Linked DNA regions of Spirosoma rhododendri. The protein of the gene in region 1 interacts with the protein of each later gene in a pairwise test. Links are inferred from orthologs where the notes say so. Each region holds a gene or a part of one and is shown on either strand. Other genes may lie near its edges.

Region 1 (8,088 bases):
CTGCTTGATACTTTCTACGGACCCTACCGAAGTACCGCCAAACTTAAGAACCTGCATCAGGGAAATAAAAAGCGAAAGAGTGAACGAGCGAAAGAGTGACTGTTGCCGGTCACTTTTCACAAATTAATCAGGAAGACGTTGATGCGTGTAATCTGGAGGACAAAGATAAGGGTCTGTGCTGGTTTACCGTTTTTGGGGTTCAGTTTTCAATGACCCGTCGCTCGGTGGGTAACGGGCTGTTCTGGAGTAGACAGAAAAAATGGCCGGCGTGGGGCCGACCATTGCGAATTGCCGATCAGGAACCGTTCGTCGGTTAGTTCATCACTCCCCGTATTTCCGATTTGCTGACAATCAGGTACCCCGCGCCGATCGTCAGCGCGTCTTCCGCCAGGGCAACGTACGGATCCGGAATGTCCTGTTCGGTGGTCAGCCAATGGCGGAGGTAGTAGAATGCGTAGCTGCCAACAGCCGCACCCAATGCACCGGCAACGGCACCGTAGGGCAACTCTTTCCCTTCTGCCTGACTCAGTGCTCCACCCGACAAGGCCCCCGATCCGATACGGCCCAGAATGCCAGGAAACTCAATGCGCGACGGAGCCTGCGGCAGTTTATCGCCAATCAATTCACCGACAGCCGCTACTTTAAACAGGGTAGCCGTGGTTGACGAATGGAGAAAACCAAGTTTACTGTCACCCATCGGGTTGACCGTAGCCGACGAAATTTTATTGCTAACGAGCGCGGGGGCAGTCATGGCGCGCATCCCGGCGATGATGCCGATCTGAAACGCGTTGAAATAGGATTTGAGCATGAGTATTGACCAGTTGAGTATGTAACCCAAACGGCTCATCCCCGGCATTGTTCAACCAATGAATCAGGAATCAGAACATTGTGTTGGCGTTGGCCGATTCGCCGGGAACCCGTTGCAGAACATCCCAGTGTTCAACGATTTTTCCGGCCTCATCAAGGCGAAAAATATCCATGCCCGCCCATTCGTCAATGCCAGTACCGTCGGCGGTGGGCCAGAATTGCTGGCAATGCAGTACGACTAGATCGCCTTCCGCAACCACGCGCCGGACCACCACTCGTTTGCCCGGGTATTCGCGATTCATCCGCTCGAAATACGCAACGAACCCGTTTTTTCCGTCCGCTACGGCGGGGTTGTGCTGTATGTACGTATCTCCGGTGTACCTGCTGATGGCATCGGCAGGCTCATTTTCGTTGAACATCCGTTCGTAAAAAGCCAGAACGGTTCGTTTATTGAGGTCAGTTGCCGACATATTTTTTAAAATCAGGTTATTTTTTTAAGGGGGTAACAATCAACTAATTGCCATTTTCTTTAAGCTATTTTTAAGGCGTTGGCGGTCTGGCAGGATTGAATTTTGGTCAGGATAGAAAATTTTTTTTATCGGTTATAAATCCAAACTTAACTCTTGTTCGTACATATATTGTCAGTGTCAGTAAGGTGAATCATACTGTTTACCGACTCGCCCGAAACCAACGTCAAGGAGTAGGGCATCAACAGATCGATACGAAACTAAAATGCTGGTTTGCCAGATACAGTTTTGACGAGTGCCACGCACTGCAAACTGTGATCCAACCGGTAAAGATTATATAGGGAGACCGGATATCCGGTAGGTTGTAGAAAAGCATCGGAGTCTCTTCGATGCTTTTTTTGCGTACAAAAGGCGCTTAACGGCGCTTTTTTCGTTGCTTGCGCCCCCATTCGGCCGGTGGGGCCGTTATCTGCGTATGAAGGTTGTTCGTGTGTTGCTGTATGCCCTGCTGGGGGTAGTTGCTTTGGTGTTGGTGATCGCGGTCGTTGGCCTGGCCCCGGTCGACGATACGCCCTACCAGCAGATGCCCTATTACCAACAAACCCGGGAGCGACTGACAGCGTTGCCGACACCCCCACCACCGACAGCGGCACTCCGGGCCGGCTGGGCCAAAGTCAATATCACCCCCAATTTCACAACCGCTACCGGCGGCTATGGTGCCCGGCAGGGAAAGCACTGGCGCGTCGTCAACGATTCCATTTACGTCCGGGCCGTGATGCTCGACAATGGCAGCAATCGCGTCGCTATCGTCGGGCTCGATCTGCTCATCACCCCGCCTACCGTTGTCGAAGCCCTGAAAAAGCGACTGCCCGAAGTCGGGATGCGTTGGGAGAATGTGTACATGGGGGCTATTCATTCGCACAACAGTATGGGCGGCTGGGCACCGGGGCTGGTCGGGCAACTGATCGCCGGGGGGTACGATGAACGCGTGGTGCCGCTGATTACAAACGGAATTTTATCGGCCATCAAAAAAGCGCAGGCAACGATGGCGCCCGCCGAACTGGGGTATGGACAAGCCAACGGCAGCGATCTGATTTACAACCGGATGGCTAGTTCTGGGCCAACCGGCCCGCTCGATGGAACTGTCCGGCTATTGAAACTGAAGAAGCAGACCGGTCAGACGGCGTTGCTTTGTACGTTCGCGGGGCACGCGACACTATACGACGACACCGCCAGCGATTACCTGAGCCGTGATTATCCCGGCGCGCTGGTTGATCGACTGGAGAAAAACGACGTTGATTTTGCCTTGTTTATGGCCGGGGCCGTGGGTAGTACGGGGCCGGAGGTCAAGGCTCCCAACGACGCTGCTGAAATCAAGGCATACTCCGGCGCGCTGGTCAGTCGAATTGAGCAGACCCTGCCCGCTATAAAAACACGTACCGACAGTACACTGGCTATGCTGTCGCTGCCGTTGGGTCTGCGCGAACCGAACCCGCGCGTACTGGGCAACTGGCGGGTACGTCCGTGGCTGTTTTACGCGATCTATGGCGACTATCCGTCGGATCTGAAAGCTCTGCACATCGGCAACACGGTTATGCTGGGAACGCCCTGCGATTTTTCCGGTGAACTGGCCGTCGGCCTGTTGCCGGTAGCCCGGCGTGACAGTGTCAACCTGATGATCACCAGTTTTGAGGGCGGCTACGTAGGGTATATTACACCCGACCGCTATTACGATCGGCAGCAATACGAAGTGCGGGAGATGAACTGGTTCGGCCCGTACAATGGCGCTTATTTCTCCGAAATGATGGCCCGGTTGCTCGACCGTATAGCCCGAAAATAAGCTTTTTTGCGTATTTTTACGTAGCTGTAATGGCTTAATTAACAAGCTGGTAAATCACTGAATGATTGCTTATTTAGACGGGCAACTGTCCTTTAAAGAACCCACCTATGCCATCATTGATGTGCATGGTGTAGGCTACGGGGTTCATATCTCGCTGCAAACGTATGCGACCCTGCCGGGCGGGGGCGACCGTATCAAATTGTTTATCCACCACCTGTTCCGGGAGGATGCGCAGTTGCTGTACGGTTTTGCCAATGCCGATGAAAAATCGCTGTTTCTCGATCTGATCGGAGTGTCGGGTGTTGGGCCAAATACGGCATTGGGCATGCTGTCGGCGATGCAACCGGCTGACCTGCGACTGGCTATTCTGGGTGAAAACGTCCGGGCGGTACAGGCGATCAAAGGCATTGGTGCCAAAACGGCGCAGCGCATCATTCTGGAACTGCGCGACAAGATGAAGAAGTCGGGCGTTGTTCCCGATGGGCCAAGCTACCGGCAGCAAACCAGCAACCCGGTTCGTGAAGAATCGCTGGCCGCACTTATGGCACTGGGTTTCCCCAAACCGACTGCCGAGAAGAGCGTAGACGACGCCCTCCGCACCGACCCGACGCTTTCCGTCGAAGACGTCATCCGGCAGGCATTGCGATAGCGGGTTTAATGTTCAAGGTCTAATGTTTAAAGTTTTACCGACAGGCAACTTTAAACATTAGACCTTGAACATTAAACCATTATTGCGCCAGATAACCGCCGTCGACCGGGTAGTAAGCACCGGTAACGAATGACGCTTTGGGCGACGATAGCCAGATAACCAGTTCGGCTACTTCTTCGGACTTGCCCAGCCGACCAATGGGATGGATGCTGGTCAGGGCGTTCATGGCTGCTTCGTCAAGACTTTTGGTCAGCAACGGCGTTTCGATATAACCCGGCCCGACCACGTTGACGCGGATACCACTGGCGGCATATTCCAGTGCAGCCGCTTTCGTCAGCCCCACAACGGCGTGTTTGGTAGCCACGTAAGCCGATGACATCGCCGTACCGACCTGCCCGAGTATCGACGCCATGTTGATAATGACGCCGGACCCCTGCTTTTCCATTTGCCGAAGCTGGTACTTCATCCCGTAGAAAACGCCGTTCAGGTTCACGTCGATCACGCTCTGCCAGCTTTCCAGACTATAATCGCCGACTTTGGCCTGTTCGCCACCGATACCCGCGTTGTTGCAGGCAATGTCGAGTTTGCCGTAGCGATTGACAGCCTCGTTGACCAGTCGTTCGGAATCGGCGGGGTCGCCAACATCGGCCAGAATAAACTGACTCTGCACATCCATGCCGCGAATTTGCTCGACAACGACCTGCCCCTTTTCGGCATCCAGATCGGATACGAGAACGTTGGCACCGTGCTGTGCGTATAGGAGAGCAACGGCCTTGCCAATACCCGACGAAGCTCCGGTAACGAGTGCGGTTTTACCCGCCAGTGAGTGTTCCATAACGAGAGAATGCTTTCTCGATAGAACGACCGTTGGGAGCAATAGTTTGGAAAGACGGTGAGCCAGACTAGCGTTTCCACTGGCTCACATCGAGCACATTGGGGCAGAAATCGTACTCGTCGGGCTGGTTGGAGCCGATAAGCAGCAACTGATTAGCCCCAAGCAGCCTGACCTGCTCCTGGTACCAGTCAGCGCCCTGCCGGTCGAGGTTGGCCGTTGGCTCGTCCAGAATCACGACGGGGACGTCGGAGAAGAAGGCCAGCCCCAGCTTAACGCGCTGCTTCATCCCAGACGAGAAATATTTGATTTCCTTATGCCGGGCGTTGGTCAGCCAGAGCCGATCGGCAATCTGGGAAGGGGTAAGGCCCGCTTTGAAGGGCTTGAATGTCTGGTGGAAAACGAGCAACTCGTCGAGCGTCAACTCTTCCACCAGTTCAAGATAAGGCGCGGCTATGCTGATCTGCCGAAACCAGTTGTCGGCCTCCAGCACACGGCCGTTCAGGGAATACGATAAGGTGCCCTCGGTGGTGGGCAGATTCCCGGCCAGCAACTGAAGCAGCGTCGATTTGCCGCTGCCATTGGGGCCGACAAACGTGTAACTCGTTCCAGCTGTAAGCGTCAGGTCGACGCGCCGGACGATCCACTCCCGGCGGTATTTTTTCCCTAGCTGTTCAGCCTTGATCTGCATATGCTGCGGTGGTCGGTATTCGGTTTACGGTTTACAGTGCGTTGGTAGCCTAATGCGATAGCCACTGTAAACCGTAAACCGAATACCGTAAACGGCCCTTAGTCTCTGTCTATACCACCCGACGCCGGGCCCTTCATGATGCCGCGTTCGGAGCTGCGGATGAAGTTAACGATCTCATCGCGCTCGTCGGAGGGGGGCAGTTCGAGTTCAATCTGGGTCAGCGCATCTGCGTTGTTGAGACCGCGCAGATAGATGTACCGGTAGATTTCCTGAACCTGATTGATCTTGTCGTTATCGAATCCGCGTCGGCGCAGACCGACGGAGTTGATACCCGTGTAGGAGAGGGGCTCGCGGGCCGCTTTGGTAAATGGTGGCACGTCTTTCCGCACCAGCGATCCGCCCGAAACGATAGCGTGCGCACCAATTTTCACCCACTGATGCACTGAACTCGACCCGCCGATGATTGCCCAGTCGCCCATGTGTACGTGACCTGCCATCTGCACGTTGTTGATAACCAGACAGTTGTTGCCAATCCGGCAGTCGTGGGCTATGTGCGCATAGGCCATGATGAGACAGTTGGTGCCAATCTCCGTTTTCCAGTGCTCTTCGGTACCCCGGCTGATTGTCGCGTACTCCCGTATCGTGGTGTTGTCGCCGATGAATGTCAGCGTATACTCGTTTTTGAACTTCAGATCCTGCGGAGTCGATGAAATCACCGCACCTGGGTAAATCTTGCAGTTGCGGCCAATCCGGGCCCCCTCGTTGATGACCGCGTGCGACCCGATCCAGGTGCCCTCGGCGATATCAACGTCTTTATGAATAATGGCAAACGGTTCGATCACCACGTTCTGCGCGATTCGGGCTTCCGGGTGAATGTATGCTAATGGTTGAATCATTGTTGTCCATCAACGAGTTCAACGTTTACTGTTTAACGTTCGGAGTTGGCGGGTTTCGCTCGGAACAGTAAACGGTAAACATTGAACGTTAAACTATTTTTTCTTAACCAGACTGGCAATCATGTCGGCTTCGCAAACCAGCTGATTAGCTACGTAGCCGCGTCCCTGCATCTTCACGATTCCCCGCTTCATCGGACTGGTAAATTCACACCGGAAAATCACGGTGTCGCCCGGTAAAACGTTGCGCCGGAACCGGCAGTTTTCAATACCAACCAGGAATGGCCAGTAATTCTCCGGATCGGGTACGGTGCTAAGCACCAGAATACCACCCGTTTGTGCCATAGCTTCCAGCTGCATCACGCCGGGCATCACCGGGTTGCCCGGAAAGTGGCCCGGAAAGAACGGCTCATTCATCGTCACGTTCTTGATGCCAACCACACTGTTTTCGTCCAGCGCGATGATCTTGTCGATCATCTGGAACGGGTACCGGTGGGGCAGCATTTGCGAGATCCGGTTGATATCGAGAACGGCAGGCTGGGTCGGATCGTATTGCGGAACCTGGTTAGCCGCGTTTTTCTGAATCAGCTTCTTTATTTTCTTGGCGAGGGCAACGTTGGCTGCGTGGCCGGGTCGGGCCGCCAGAATCTGCGCTTTGATGGGCCGACCGATCAGGGCCAGATCACCAACTACGTCGAGCAACTTATGGCGGGCCATCTCGTTGGGGTAGTGCAGGTCCAGGTTGTTCAGAATACCGTCGTTTTTGTTGACGCTGACCTTCGGCTTGTTCAAAAGCTCCGCCAGGTAGTCGAGTTCGCCGTCGTTGACTTCCCGGTCGACGATGACGATGGCATTGGTCAGGTCGCCCCTTTAATCAGGTTCTGTTTGTAGAGAGCCTCCAGTTCGTGCAGAAACACGAACGTCCGGCAGCTGGCGATCTGCTCCGGAAACTGGCTGATGTCGTTCAGATACGCATGCTGGCTTGGAATGACCCGCGAGTTGTAATCAACCATCACCGTCAGGCGGTAATCGTTGAGGGGCAGCGCAGCCATTTCAATATCCTTGTCGGGATTCCGGTAATGAACGTATTCATTGACCTCGAAGTAGTTCCGCTGGGCGTTCTGTTCTTCGATACCCGCGTCGCGCAGGGCGTCGATAAACTGGATCGAAGAGCCGTCCATGATGGGCGGTTCGGGGCCGTCGAGCTGAATCAGTACGTTGTCGAGTTGCAGGCCGACCAGTGCCGCCAGCGTATGCTCGACCGTATGGACCCGCGCCCCGCTCTGCTCGATGGTCGTACCACGCGATAGATCGACCACGTTGTCCACGTCGGCATCGACGATGGGTTGTCCCGGCAGATCGACCCGCTGAAACTTATAGCCGTGGTTGGTCGGCGCGGGCAGAAACGTCATCGTTGCCGTCACACCCGTATGCAGGCCCACGCCCGATACCGAAACGGCCTTCCGAATAGTCTGTTGTTTTGTATTCATTCGTGTCCAGTGGGGGAGCCGGGTTCAAGGTTTTTGGTTCAATGTTTAAGGTTCTGCACCAGGTCAGTGTAGAACAACTTTAAACGTTAGACATTAAACCTTAAACTTGGCCTCACCACTACTTATTCGTTTTCTTTTCCAAATCCGTGAGTCGCCGGTCAAGGTCCGGGAGTTTCCGGAACACGGCCAGCGAACGCATACTTTCTTTCAGGCCAAAGGCGGGCGAACTGTTGATTGCGGTGTTGACTTCGGTTACGTTCTTGCCCACGCCCGATTGTGCGCCGACTTTCGTACCGTCGGCGATGTTCAGGTGACCGGCAAAACCGACCTGCCCGCCGATGACGCAGTTGGCCCCAATTTTCGTCGAACCCGAAATGCCCGACTGTGCCGCAATAACCGTGTTCTGGCCAATTTCGACG
Region 2 (8,205 bases), 1.6 Mb from region 1 along the record:
CCGCCATTCTTGAACGTACTGACGCCCCCAATGCCCAGTTTAAAGCCCATATCGACGGCCCGACGGGCTTCATCGAGCGTACCGACAAAGCAATGGAAAATACCCGTCAGGCCGGGCAGGGCCAGCTTTTCGATGAGGTCAACGGCTTCAGTAAACGCGTTGCGGTCGTGCCCGGAACGCGTATGCATCGATACGAACAAACCCCGGTCGGCGGCCCAGCGCAACTGCGTATCGAAGGCCGCAAACTGCCGGTCGACGTGGGTCATATCCCAGTAGAAATCGAGCCCGATCTCCCCGACCGCGATAAACGGGTGTTTATTCAGCCACTGCTCTACGGCAGCTAATTCATCATCGACGCTTTCGTTGACGTAGGCGGGGTGCAGCCCCATCATGGGCAGGCAGGCGGTGGGGTACTGCTCAGCCAGAGCCATCATACCGGCGATCGTTTCACGGGCGCAGTTGGGCATCCAGATCTGCGTAACCCCGGCAGCCAGAGCGCGGCCAATCACATCGGCACCGTCGGGCGAGTCAGCGGCAAACTGCTCGTCGTAGACGTGTGCGTGCGTATCAATGTAAGTCATGCAGAAGCAACGCCGGGGCGGGCGCGTCGGTTCATCAGAAACCGGCGTAGACCGGTTGCGGCACGGCCCGGAACGAGTAGCCCCGCTGGGCGAAGTGGGTCAACATACGGGGCAGTACGTACCGCATCGTCGGCCACGCTTTCAGGCTGTCATGGAACACGACAATTGAACCGGGTTCGGTGTGCTGAATCGTCTTTTTCAGGCATACGTCGGCGGGCAGCGTCTGGTCGAAATCACCGGTCAGCACATCCCACATTACGATGGAATGGTGCTCCATCACCTCGGCAGCCTGGGCCTTGGTAATGCGGCCGTATGGCGGACGAAACAGGGCCGTTTCGATACCAAGTTCATCCTGGCAGGATTGTATATTTTCCAGATAGACCTCATCGTCGGTCTTCCAGCCGTTTAGGTGATTGTATGTATGGTTACCGACCATATGACCGGCTTCCAGCACCTGATACAGTACATCGCGGTGCTTACGAACATTATCGCCGATGCAGAAGAACGTGGCCTGTGCCGCGTGACGATCGAGTTGTTCGAGCACAAACTCGGTCACGTCGGGGATGGGCCCGTCGTCGAAAGTCAGGTATATCGTCGGTTCAGCATCACCTTCTACCTTCCACCAAAACTCAGGATAGACCGTTCTGAGCAGGAAATTCGACTTATGTAGGAAGAAGCCCATGGTTGGTTTTAGGTTTACAGTTTAACGGTTAAGGTTCATGATTCACATACACGGCGACCGTACAATCTGTTGCATTGTCAACCTTATACGTTAAACTATAAACCTTGAACCCTATTCAAGCTTCCGGCCTTTCCAGCGGTACCCTTTTCCCTGCGCGGCCAATCCGAAAAAGATAACGTAAAACGGATAAACCAGCTGAGTAATCGGGATGGCCCGGACCGACGATTTTTTTTGTAAAAAAACAAGAACCTGTCGTAAAAACAAAAACTCCGGCAGGGCCTTCAATCCGACAACCAGCAGTAGTACTGAAACGTTTAAAAATCCGAGCAGCCAACCTAAAAATACGAGCACCGGGGCCAGGTTGCTCAGAAAAATAAACACAGCCAGCGCAGTTGGTCCGTACGATTCGTAGGCCCGCCACTTGCTCGCCCACCGCCTGCGTTGCTGGTAAAACGCCCCCCAGTTTCGGTGCGGCCCTGTCTGCACAATCGCTGAGGCCGCTTTCACAAACCGAACCCCGTTTGGGTACCGCCGGGCAATTTTGTGCATCAGCAACTCGTCGTCGCCCGAAGCCAGATGGTCGACACCGGCAAAGCCCCCGACCTCCTCGAAGACCCGCTTTTCGTAGCAAAGGTTGGCTCCGTTGCACATCGTTGGCCTACCCATTGCCATCGTCGTCGCCCCCGACCCGATCAGACTAGCAAACTCGACGGTTTGCAGGTGATCGGTCAGCGTACGTTCGGGGGTAAACGTCACCGGGCCCGACAACAGCTTCGCTCCGGTCTGCTGATAGGCCGTAGCGAAGGTCGCCAGCCAGTCGGGGCCAACGCGGCAGTCGCCATCGGTCGTTACGATCAAATCGCCCCGCGCCTGCTCGATGCTTTGCCGGATCGCCCGCTTCTTGGGCGACGCAGTCGGTTCGTCGGTCAGCGAAAGCAGGTGCAGCGGGTGTCGGAAGCCAAACATAGCCTGCCGTACCAGCAGCCGCGTATCGTCGGTAGAGAAATCATCGGCGATAATTACGTCGAAAGCGGGGTACGTCTGTCGGGCCAGATCGCCCAGCAACGCGCTGATGGTAGCGGCTTCGTTGCGCACCGGCACGATCACGGTAATCGAGGGACCGTTTGGCTGGCTGGCCGCTGGTTTCGTGATCGGCATGCGCAGCCAGGTCAACCAGAGCACGAGGGTAAACAGGGCGTACAGCGCACTGATACTCAGCAAAAAAAAGATCATTCAGTTACGAGATTAAGCCGCCACACCCAGACAAGCCCGATCAGTACGGGCGTCAGGACGTTGACCAGCCAGAGCGTCAGCGTAGCCGTCAGCACCACGGGAGCCAGCAGGCCGAGCGGAGCAAAGACCCAGAGCGCGGCCGCTTCACGAACGCCCAGATCACTCACGACATTGATGGGCGGCACCAGATTTTTCAGCAGGTAGATCAGCCCGATGCCCGCCAGCAGTTCATCAGCCGGAGCCTGAATACCAACCAGCCGCAGGGCGACGTAAAACTGACACGCAAAGATACCGTACCGCAGCGTAGCCACGCCCAGCCCCAGGCCGATTTCAGCGTCGGTGTACTCACCGGCTACGGTCCAGTAGGGGGCAAATCGGCGCACCCGACGCCAGCGGGCCAGCCGGTTGAGCACCCGCTGCCGCCATAGGCCAAACACAACGCCCAGCCCCGACAGCCCGGCCGCTGTCGCCAGCAGCCACCAGCCCGCCGGGGTTTGCCGGTCGGGAACCTGGTGCAGGTGCCAGGCCAGGGCTCCGGCTCCGAGCACCAGCGTAACATAGGTCTGCATGCCGCCCGCCACCATCGACGCGCCCACGGCTGCCCCCCGCCCCGCCGACCGCAGCGACAGCACCCGCCCCGCCACATCGCCCACCTGAGCGGGCAGGGCAAAACTCAGCGTCATGCCGGCCAGTACGGCCCGGTACGCGTCGGCGAAGGATATGGGTTCGACCCGGCGGATCAGAAGTTGCCATTTCAGGGCTTCGAGGCCCCAGTTGACGGGTGCGAGCAGGAGCAGCAGCGCGGCCCATCGTTCGGGATGCCGCACGGTCCGGAACTGCGTCTGTACCTGCGCCCAATCGAACGGTTGCCGCAGCAGGACGTAGCCGATGTATGCCAGCAGCAAACAAAACGTGGCTAGTTTGAGCCAGAACTGGATTTTCTTTGACAGATTAAACGACAAAACTGGGTCGAATACGTTACTTTGCAGAAACACTCAACGAAGTACCAATGCGCGTCGATCCAAAAGCAGCCCCTGTCACTCCCGAAAAGATTATTCTGGGAATAGACCCCGGCACACAGATCGCCGGGTACGGGATTATTTCGGTCAAAGGCGGGGTGATGCGTATGATTCAGTACGGCGTTGTTGAACTGAACAAATATAGCACCTACCAGCTGAAGCTCCAGAAGCTGTTCGACACCATCCTGCGGCTGATCGACGAATACCACCCCGACGAGATGGCGATCGAAGACCCATTTTTCGGCAAAAACGTGCAGGCTATGCTGAAGCTGGGCCGGGCGCAGGGTGTGGTTATGGCGGCTGCACTGTCGCGCAACATACCCATTGTTGAGTATGCCCCCCGGCGCATCAAGCAGTCGGTGACGGGCAACGGCAACGCCACCAAAGATCAGGTGTCGCACATGGTTGGGCACCTGCTGAAGGAAGACCTTCACCCCAAATTCTTCGATGCCACCGACGCCCTGGCGATTGCGGTCTGCCATCATTTCCACGAAAACGCCATCCCGCTGGTCTCGAACAAAAAGACCAAGAAGGGAGCCTGGGGCGCGTTCGTCAGCGAAAACAACGACCGGATTCTGTAACCAACACGGGGCTACACAATCCGGCCGCAGTCGTCAGCGACTACCTCATCAATACGTTTCGTAATCGATTTTCAGCGTTTCGGTGGTGCTGCTGCCACCGGCATTGTCGGCTGTCGTTTTGGTCCGCAGCGTAGGCAGTCCCGCCGTGTTGTATTGGTACTGATATGTTTCGGTCGTGCCGGAATTCGACACCGCCGACAGCACGTTGTTCGCGCTGAGGTTGAGCACATTGTCGATACCACCAAAGTACGTATCGACCATTCTGACCCCGAACGTCAGGTTTACGAAACCGGCGGGGTATGGCCTCGGAATAATGTAGCTGCCGAAGAACGGATTCGTGCGATTGTCGTACGTAAACGTCGTCGTAGGCCCACTAAGGGGGCTACCGGGTCCGCCATGTCCGGCAATGCTGATGGCGGTATTGTACGTTGTCAGGTTGCTCCCCGTAAACGTAAAGCTGTCGCCACCGGTGATGATAAGGCCACCGGTTGAGAAGTTTCGCCGGGTGGAAACAGGCTGGTTGCCCGTTGCCCCGTAGTTGTAACCCAATGAGAAGCCGTTGGCGTACGAAATTCCACCCAGCTGATTGCCCGTCGTATACGACAACTGGTATACCTCGACGGCGTTGGGCTGGCTTCCGCGCGGGTAGCGGGTCACCTCCCGGCGCAGCTGAGTCAGCCGGTTCTGGTTATCGTAGTCTAAGGTGCTGAGTTCAGTTTCGGCTACCGTACTGTCGGGAGTCTGGTATGTGCGAATCGTACGGATTGCGCCCTGACTGTCGTAAGTGAGCGTACTTACTTTGGCAAGATTATTCGGCAGTACCAGCGTGAGCGTTTTGGGGCGTAGCCGTTCGGGCGTCGGGTTGGGCGGGGTTTGGTGGTCGATGCAACCCGACAGCGACCCCAGCAGGAGGAGGATTAGTAAACGGTTCATGGCAGTTGGTGGTTTAGAAGCTAACTGATTTGATCACGTACCCGACCAACGTAGTTTCCACCGTTGCCCGGTTCGATTACGCAACGATATTCGGCATTTTTTCAGGCGTCTGTCTTCGTAATTAACTAAGCGGCATTTTACTGATAATCAACCTTTTCAGTGTAACTTTTCCGTTTATGGCTGTATACCAGCAAACGATTCAACTGCCTGCTTTTCCGCGCGGCTTCCACCTGATTACCCGAATTATCGAACGCGAATTCGCCGACCTCTACCAGATTCAGGCCGGGGTGCTGCACGTATTTATCCAGCATACGTCGGCCAGTCTGAGCATCAACGAGAATGCCGATCCGACTGTACGGCAGGATTTTGAAAGCTTTTTCAACCGCACCGTACCGGAGAACGCACCATATTTCAAACACAATTACGAAGGCCCCGACGACATGCCCGCGCACCTGAAAGCGGCCCTACTGGGTCATGCCGTCACGATACCGATCACCAACGGACAGCTTAATCTCGGCACCTGGCAGGGTATCTACCTCGGCGAGCACCGCGACCACGGCGGCCGTCGCACGCTGGTGGTAACGGCGTGGGGGTGAACTGTGATTTTTTTGAACTGTGATTCTTATGATTAGATGATTGCGCTGATTTTTTTGAATCGCAGTCTATCAGTGAAATCAGACGAATCACACGGGGCCGCCCGGCGGTTCAAGATTTCTGAACCATGATTCGTCTGATTAGTTGATTACCCTGATTAAAAAAGGCAATCATAGTCCATAATCTTGAACTATGATTGACGATGATTTCTGGATTACCCTGATTTCTCTTTAATCACAGCCCATCAAAGCAATCAAACGAATCACAGTTCAGGACATCACGGTTCAGGACATCACAGTTCAAAACACACAAGCCATGACAGACACAAATCAGGACCCAGAAAAAGACGAAGTAAACGAACCGGAAACCGATAACGTCGTTCACGACGATCTGCTGGCTGATGAAGACGGCGACGTCGATAATCTGGTGGAAGACCGCGACTACACGGCACCCGCCTGACCTTACCAGTGGGTCTGGCGTAGCTTATCTGGCTGGAGAACGTGAATCGCTCCGCCGGTCTGCTCGATAAGGCCGTCTTGCCGGAATTCGCTTAGAATCCGGATTAGTGACTCGGTAGCCGTACCCACGACCGAGGCCAGATCGTCGCGCGATAGCTGAATCAGGCCAGCTGACGGCGCATCACCGGAAACGTGATGCAGCCGTAACAGCGTATCGGCTACGCGCCGGCGCAGTGAGTTGTAGGCCATGCTTACCAGTTGCGTCTCGCGCTCGCTGATGTGCCCGGCCAGCAGTCGAAGCAGTGGCTGACCCACACGCGGATCGGTCACTAGTGGCAGAAACTCGTCTTCGGGGATGTAGACGAGTTCGCTGGCTTCGAGGGCGACGGCGGAGTCGGTGTAGGGGGTGTTTTCGAGCAGGGGTACATAACCAAAAAAGTCGCCGGGCCCGTACAAAGCCGTAATCAGTTCCTTGCCGTCGGGGCTGGCGCGTACCGTTTTGACGTTGCCCGCCTTGAGAAAATACAGCCGGGTGGGGTCGTCGCCTTCGGTGTAGATGTACTGCTTCCGCCGAACGGTGTGCACCTTCCGATCGGCAATCAGGTCAGTGAGAGCGCTGATGTGCCCTACGGCGTTCGGGGCCGATGGCCGACCAGCCGCCGACGGGTTCAACTCCGCAGCGCCCGGACCGCTCATCTGCTCCAACCGTTTCAGCCGCCCTTCGATCGCACTGAGCAGTTCGCTTTCGTCGAACGGTTTGGTCAGGTAATCGTCAGCTCCCAGCTCCATACCCCGCCGAAAGTCGGTCCGCTCGGTTTTTGCCGTCAGGAAAATGAACGGAATCCCGGCCAGTTGCGGATTTTTATTGACGATGTGCAGCACCCCGTAGCCGTCCAGCACCGGCATCATAATATCGCAGATAATCAGGTCGGGCCGGGTTTCGAGTGCTTTTTCGATACCCACTTTCCCGTTTTCGGCCGTCAGGACGTGGTAGCCCGTCAGTTCCAGAATTTCGGCGGTGTTCTCACGGATACCGTCGTTGTCTTCAATCAGCAGGATATTCTTCATAAGGGAGAGTCAGCGAGACGGTTGTGCCCCGATTCAATTCACTGTGCAGGCTTACGCGCCCACCCATCAGGTCGACGTAACGACCGACGATGTGCAGGCCGAGCCCCGTGCCGGGTACGTTGCCCGCGTTTTTGGCCCGGTAAAACCATTCAAACAGATGTGCCTGATCGGCCGGGGCGATACCCACGCCCTGATCGATAACCGACAGCTGTAGCTGCCCGTGCTGCCAGCTTGCCCGTACCCAGATCACCGAACCGGCATCCGAATACTTGATCGCGTTGGACAGCAGATTAACAATCACCTTACGCAGCAGCGACGCGTCGAGCCATATCCAGTCCGGGCCGTGCATCTCCGTCTGAATTACCTGATCGGGCTTACGCAGGGCCTGCATATCGCCAATAACTTCGTCGACGAGCCGGGCCAGTTCAACGCGCACCGGCCGTACGTCAATGTTGCCTTCCTCCAGCCGACCAACCGACAAAAATTCTTCGAGAATGTCGTTGAGATGGTCGACCGACGCCCGGATGCGCTGAATGTGCTTCTGCCGTTTGTCCTGCTGATCGAGGCCAGGGTACTTTTCGATCAGCGTCGCCGACGTCAGCACGGTGGTCAGCGGGGTGCGAAACTCGTGCGACGCCATTGAGACAAAGCGGGATTTCAGTTCGCCCAGCCTGCGCTCGGCCGACAATGCTTTCGCCAGTTCGTCTTTCGATTGTTCCAGCTGTTCGAGCGTCGTCATGAGGGCGTGGGTCCGGTCGATCACCTTCTGTTCGAGTTCGGCGTTGAGCCTTTCGATCCGGTCGCGGTGGGTCAGCAGCTGGCTTTCGGCTTCTTTCTTGAATGTGATGTCGATGATGTACGCGACGGCGTATAGCTGATCGTCTTTCTTGAAATAGCTGAGGCTGACTTCGACCGGAAACACTGATCCATCCCTGCGCCGGGCGTGCAGGTCGCGGTTGTGCCCCATTGCCCGCACCTGTGGGTTGGCGTTGAACGACTGCCGCAGCTCCTTGTGACACCGACCGACGTTGGTCGGTACGAGCTGATCGATCGACA

The links.
Region 2: the proteins of ruvA (region 1) and ruvC interact in binary tests that used the Escherichia coli proteins (3 or more experiments, as listed by UniProt). The link is inferred for Spirosoma rhododendri from one-to-one orthologs.

The regions. Positions count from the first base shown.
Region 1 is NZ_CP051677.1:2,441,129-2,449,216, forward strand. What follows is about bases 2,140-4,969. They hold ruvA (Holliday junction branch migration protein RuvA), read left to right. Parts: upstream 2,140-3,175; coding sequence 3,176-3,763; downstream 3,764-4,969. Other genes in these bases: HH216_RS10235 (neutral/alkaline non-lysosomal ceramidase N-terminal domain-containing protein), read left to right, coding at 2,140-3,114; HH216_RS10245 (SDR family NAD(P)-dependent oxidoreductase), read right to left, coding at 3,843-4,598; HH216_RS10250 (ABC transporter ATP-binding protein), read right to left, coding at 4,666-4,969. Outside these bases: thrA (bifunctional aspartate kinase/homoserine dehydrogenase I), read right to left, coding at 1-57; HH216_RS10225 (DUF4126 domain-containing protein), read right to left, coding at 314-808; HH216_RS10230 (nuclear transport factor 2 family protein), read right to left, coding at 879-1,277; more of HH216_RS10235, read left to right, coding at 1,750-2,139; more of HH216_RS10250, read right to left, coding at 4,970-5,286; lpxA (acyl-ACP--UDP-N-acetylglucosamine O-acyltransferase), read right to left, coding at 5,385-6,182; lpxD (UDP-3-O-(3-hydroxymyristoyl)glucosamine N-acyltransferase), read right to left, coding at 7,788-8,088. UniProt on the Escherichia coli protein: The RuvA-RuvB-RuvC complex processes Holliday junction (HJ) DNA during genetic recombination and DNA repair.
Region 2 is NZ_CP051677.1:4,030,862-4,039,066, reverse strand. Bases 2,354-5,300 are described here. They hold ruvC (crossover junction endodeoxyribonuclease RuvC), read left to right. Parts: upstream 2,354-3,505; coding sequence 3,506-4,096; downstream 4,097-5,300. Other genes in these bases: HH216_RS16715 (secondary thiamine-phosphate synthase enzyme YjbQ), read left to right, coding at 5,206-5,300; HH216_RS16720 (hypothetical protein), read right to left, coding at 4,145-5,029; HH216_RS16730 (lysylphosphatidylglycerol synthase transmembrane domain-containing protein), read right to left, coding at 2,493-3,458; HH216_RS16735 (glycosyltransferase family 2 protein), read right to left, coding at 2,354-2,496. In the rest of the region: HH216_RS16745 (TatD family hydrolase), read right to left, coding at 1-581; HH216_RS16740 (polysaccharide deacetylase family protein), read right to left, coding at 616-1,263; more of HH216_RS16735, read right to left, coding at 1,375-2,353; more of HH216_RS16715, read left to right, coding at 5,301-5,625; HH216_RS16710 (hypothetical protein), read left to right, coding at 5,939-6,082; HH216_RS16705 (response regulator), read right to left, coding at 6,085-7,149; HH216_RS16700 (sensor histidine kinase), read right to left, coding at 7,127-8,205.